2 regions of the Candidatus Stoquefichus sp. SB1 genome follow, and region 2 is predicted to be linked to the other one. Evidence: a T-box and tRNA genes for the amino acid it is inferred to sense, from the RefSeq annotation. Region 2 holds a T-box; the other holds one or more tRNA genes.
The links. A T-box is a leader RNA that pairs with one kind of tRNA and senses whether it is charged. The one in region 2 lies ahead of alaS (alanine--tRNA ligase), so its partner is inferred to be a tRNA-Ala.
Positions count from the first base shown of each region.

Region 1: it has a tRNA-Ala gene. The T-box ahead of alaS (alanine--tRNA ligase) is inferred to sense a tRNA for this amino acid. The anticodon was not compared.

Region 1 covers NZ_LN852693.1:12,289-14,538, reverse strand. The annotation lists gene BN1865_RS01265 (HAD-IC family P-type ATPase) at 1-377, opposite strand, end outside; tRNA gene BN1865_RS01260 (tRNA-Ile) at 536-612, opposite strand; tRNA gene BN1865_RS01255 (tRNA-Met) at 653-729, opposite strand; tRNA gene BN1865_RS01250 (tRNA-Phe) at 757-832, opposite strand; tRNA gene BN1865_RS01245 (tRNA-Asp) at 838-914, opposite strand; tRNA gene BN1865_RS01240 (tRNA-Met) at 917-993, opposite strand; tRNA gene BN1865_RS01235 (tRNA-Ser) at 1,018-1,110, opposite strand; tRNA gene BN1865_RS01230 (tRNA-Ala) at 1,118-1,193, opposite strand; tRNA gene BN1865_RS01225 (tRNA-Pro) at 1,200-1,276, opposite strand; tRNA gene BN1865_RS01220 (tRNA-Arg) at 1,300-1,376, opposite strand; tRNA gene BN1865_RS01215 (tRNA-Leu) at 1,464-1,552, opposite strand; tRNA gene BN1865_RS01210 (tRNA-Cys) at 1,560-1,634, opposite strand; gene BN1865_RS18675 (ABC transporter substrate-binding protein) at 1,787-2,250, opposite strand, start outside.
Region 2 covers NZ_LN852694.1:479,186-481,435, forward strand. The annotation lists gene BN1865_RS06130 (Na/Pi cotransporter family protein) at 1-813, shown strand, start outside; T-box leader at 876-1,073, shown strand; gene alaS (alanine--tRNA ligase) at 1,111-2,250, shown strand, end outside.

The DNA of each region.
Region 1 (2,250 bases), on a different contig from region 2:
TCTAAAAAAACAATATCATCAATAACCAAATCTTCAATTGGTATCATCTGTTGTTGATGATCACGTATAACTTTAATCTTTTTAACAGTGACAACTGTCAATTGATCAATAATTTTTTTCACTTTTAGTTCCTGATAAATTCCAATCAAAGAATTCATAATAATAACACCCATAAATGTTAAGTTTGTCCAACGACCAGTTGATAAAATAATCGCTGCTAAAAACACATTTAATAAATTAAAGTATGTTATTGTATGTTCTAAAATAATCTGCTTCTTTGTCTTAGAAATATTATCATGTGATATATTCACTTGACCACGATCAATCCGTTCTTGAACTTGCAAGGAAGTTAAGCCCATTTCATTCATCTTATCCATTATTATCTCACCTACTCACACAATATATCACAGAGTTATGAATATTTTGTGTATATCATTTTCTTTTTTCTTTCATATTGTAACATATATTAAAAATCTTGAATATCTCTTTAAATACAAAAAAACGATATGAAAATTCATATCGTCAATAGTTTTATTGGTGGACCCTGAAGGACTCGAACCTTCGACCGATCGGTTATGAGCCGATAGCTCTAACCAACTGAGCTAAGGGTCCAAATAAAATAAAAAGTGGTATTCACCACTGATTCGCTAAATGGTAGCGGGGAAGGGATTCGAACCCCCGACCCACCGGGTATGAACCGATTGCTCTAGCCAACTGAGCTACCCCGCCATGTAGTGAATCGTTTATAAAAAATAATGGTGGTTCCGGCCGGAATCGAACCAGCGACACGAGGATTTTCAGTCCTCTGCTCTACCGACTGAGCTACGGAACCATAATTGGCGGTCTGGACGGGACTCGAACCCGCGACCTCCGCCGTGACAGGGCGGCATTCTAACCAACTGAACTACCAGACCAATGGTTGCGGGAGAAGGATTTGAACCAACGACCTTCGGGTTATGAGCCCGACGAGCTACCAGACTGCTCCATCCCGCGATATGAAATATATTTTTTTAAAAATGGCGGAGGTTGAGGGATTCGAACCCCCGCGGGACTTTCATCCCCTGTCGGTTTTCAAGACCGATCCCTTCAGCCGGACTTGGGTAAACCTCCGCAATAATGGTGGAGCTTAGCGGGATCGAACCGCTGACCTCCTGCGTGCAAAGCAGGCGCTCTCCCATCTGAGCTAAAGCCCCATTAACTGGTCGGGAAGACAGGATTTGAACCTGCGACCCCCTGGTCCCAAACCAGGTGCACTACCAAGCTGTGCTACTTCCCGAATATTCAATTACAATACTCAATTGGCGCGCTAGGCAGGAATCGAACCCACAACCTCTTGATCCGTAGTCAAGCACTCTATCCAGTTGAGCTACTAGCGCATTTCTTTAACAGCGCCATTCAATATTAACATAAACGCTGTAACTTTGCAACACTTTTTTACATTTTTTTAAAACTTTTTTTAAGAATGGTGCCCAGGGCCGGAGTCGAACCGGCACGGATTTTAAGGTCCGCAGGATTTTAAGTCCTGTGCGTCTACCAATTTCGCCACCTGGGCAACATGATGGAGGTTCCAGCCGGACTCGAACCGACGATGACAGAGTTGCAGTCTGTAGCCTTACCAACTTGGCTATGGAACCAGTTCTTTTCTCTTCTCACGTTGCTCAAATAGTATATAATATTTTGATATTGATTGCAATAGTTTTTTTGCTTTTTTTGGTAATTCTTTTTAATGAATTCAAAAAGAAAAGTTTTAATGAGGGTTTTTCTCATTAAAACTTTTTCATAAAATTTATTGTGCTTTGACTTTTGACCAATAATCACTATAAATTTCTTTTATATTTTGTGGCTGATAAGCAAATACTTCATCATTTTGTGACATTCGAATACCATATGCATTAATACCTTGAAAATCTCCTTCTGATGCTTCTTTAGCGGCAACAGTGTTAGAAGTCAAATAACCAACCTCCAATGTATTATTCAATGCATTCTCATCACTAATCATATAATTTATAAAATTCATAGCCATTTTTAAATCTTCACATTCTCGACTTACAACAAAACCATCAAACCATATGTTTGTTCCTTCATTTGGCATATAAAAGCCCATATCTGGATTTTCCAGCATAACAGCAGCAGCATCCCCAGAATACATAACCGCCATAGCTTTTTCACCACTCTTCATAGCATCAATAGTATCATCACCTGCATATGTTGGGTTCATTGTCTTTCTTTGATCAATTAGCCATTGATAAG
Region 2 (2,250 bases):
AAAGCTATTATGATAGGCATGTTATTAACTTGTGTTATGCAAAGTTCATCGGCTATGACAGTGATGCTGATTGGCTTTGTCAATGCGAAACTCATGAGCCTTAAAAGAGCTATTTGGGTTGTCATGGGAGCAAATATTGGCACAACTATAACTGGTCAGATGATAGCTTTAAAATTAGGAACTATCGCACCTGTTCTTGCTATTGTTGGGGTTGTGATGATTGTTTTTTTTACACAGCAAACAATACAGCGTTATGGTGAAATTATAACTGGAATTGGAATGTTATTTATGGGATTGAATATTATGGCGCAATCAATGATCCCTTTGCAAACATCAGTTACTTTTTTACATTTTATGATGGCTTTATCAAATCCTCTGTTGGCAGTGTTTGCTGGAACGATTTTAACTGCTATTATTCAAAGTTCATCAGCTTCTATTGGTATATTACAAACCCTTGCTATGCAAGGTCTTGTCCCTTTTTCACAGGCAGTCTATTTTTTAATGGGATTTGATATTGGAACCTGTATGACTGCTTTTTTAGCTTCTTTATCAGGAAATCGTAATGCCAAACGATTGGCATTGTTTCATCTATTATTTAATGTTATGGGAACATCTTTCTTTATGACTATTTGTCTTGTGACTCCAATCATTTCATTTGTTGCCAGTTGGACACCCTGTGAGCCAATGCGTCAAATTGCAAATATGCATACTTTGTTCAATGTTGTGACAGTTGTTATTTTTATAGGAATTGATCGTTTGATTTTAAAACTGATTTATAAATTATGTCCAGATAAACCTATCAAAAAATATTGATAAGTATTTGATGATTTATCTTTTATGTTGATTTTTTCAAATAAATTGGTTATAATACATGAGTCAAATCGTTGAAAAAGAAGAGTATTTATGTTTTTCTTGATAGAGAGGAAATGGTTGGTGGAAATTTCCAAGGAAATATAAAGAAAGCTACTTTGGAGAGTGATGAAAACATCAACGCATAGTCAGCGTTATCGACTTAGAGAGCATAGTCATTTGATTATGAATAAGGATGGTACCGCGATATAGTCGTTCCTTGCAAGGAATGACTTTTTTATTTTGTAAAGGAGGATATTTATGAAACAGTTAACTGGAAATCAAGTAAGACAAATGTTTTTAGATTATTTTAAGTCAAAAGGACATATGGTAGAACCTGGCGCATCATTAATTCCCCACAATGATCCTACATTACTTTGGATTAATGCTGGTGTTGCTGCATTAAAGAAATATTTTGATGGTAGTGAAACACCTGCTTGTCATCGTATTGTGAATGCTCAAAAATCAATTCGTACGAATGATATTGAGAATGTTGGAAAAACAGCTAGACATCATACTTTTTTTGAAATGTTAGGGAATTTTTCAATTGGTGATTATTTTAAAGAGGAAGCTATTCCTTTTGCATGGGAATTTTTAACGAGTGAAGAATGGATAGGATTTGATAAAGATAAACTTTATATCACTGTTTATACTGATGATGAAGAAGCTTATCGCATTTGGACAGAAGTGTGTCATGTGGATCCGAGTCATATTTTAAAAACAGACGGGAATTTTTGGGAGATTGGAGAAGGTCCTGGAGGACCGGATTCTGAAATTTTTTATGATCGTGGTGAAAAATATGATCCTGATGGTTTAGGTGAAAAGTTATTTTTTGAAGAATTAGAAAATGATCGTTATATTGAAGTTTGGAATGTTGTTTTTTCACAATATGATTGTAACCCAGCAATTGATCGAAAAGAATATAAAGAATTACCACAAAAGAATATCGATACAGGAATGGGCTTAGAAAGATTAGTCAGCATTATTCAAGGCGGTGAAACGAATTTTGATACTGATTTCTTCTTACCAATTATCCATGCGACTGAAGAAATGGCCCAAGTTAAATATGAAGATAATAAAATGGCCTATCGTGTTATTGCTGATCATATTCGTACTGTCACTTTTGCATTAAGTGATGGGGCATTGTTTGATAATGCTGGACGTGGATATGTTTTAAGACGTATTTTAAGAAGAGCTGTGCGCTATGGTAAGAAAATAGGAATCAATCACTCTTTTATGTATGAACTTGTTTATGTTGTTGCCCAAATAATGAAAGACTTTTATGATTATTTACCAGTAAAAGCAGATTATGTGAGTGGTTTAGTCAAAAAAGAAGAAGAAGCTTTCCATAAAACATTATCAAATGGTGAAAAATTATTAAATCAGATGTTAGAAAAATCT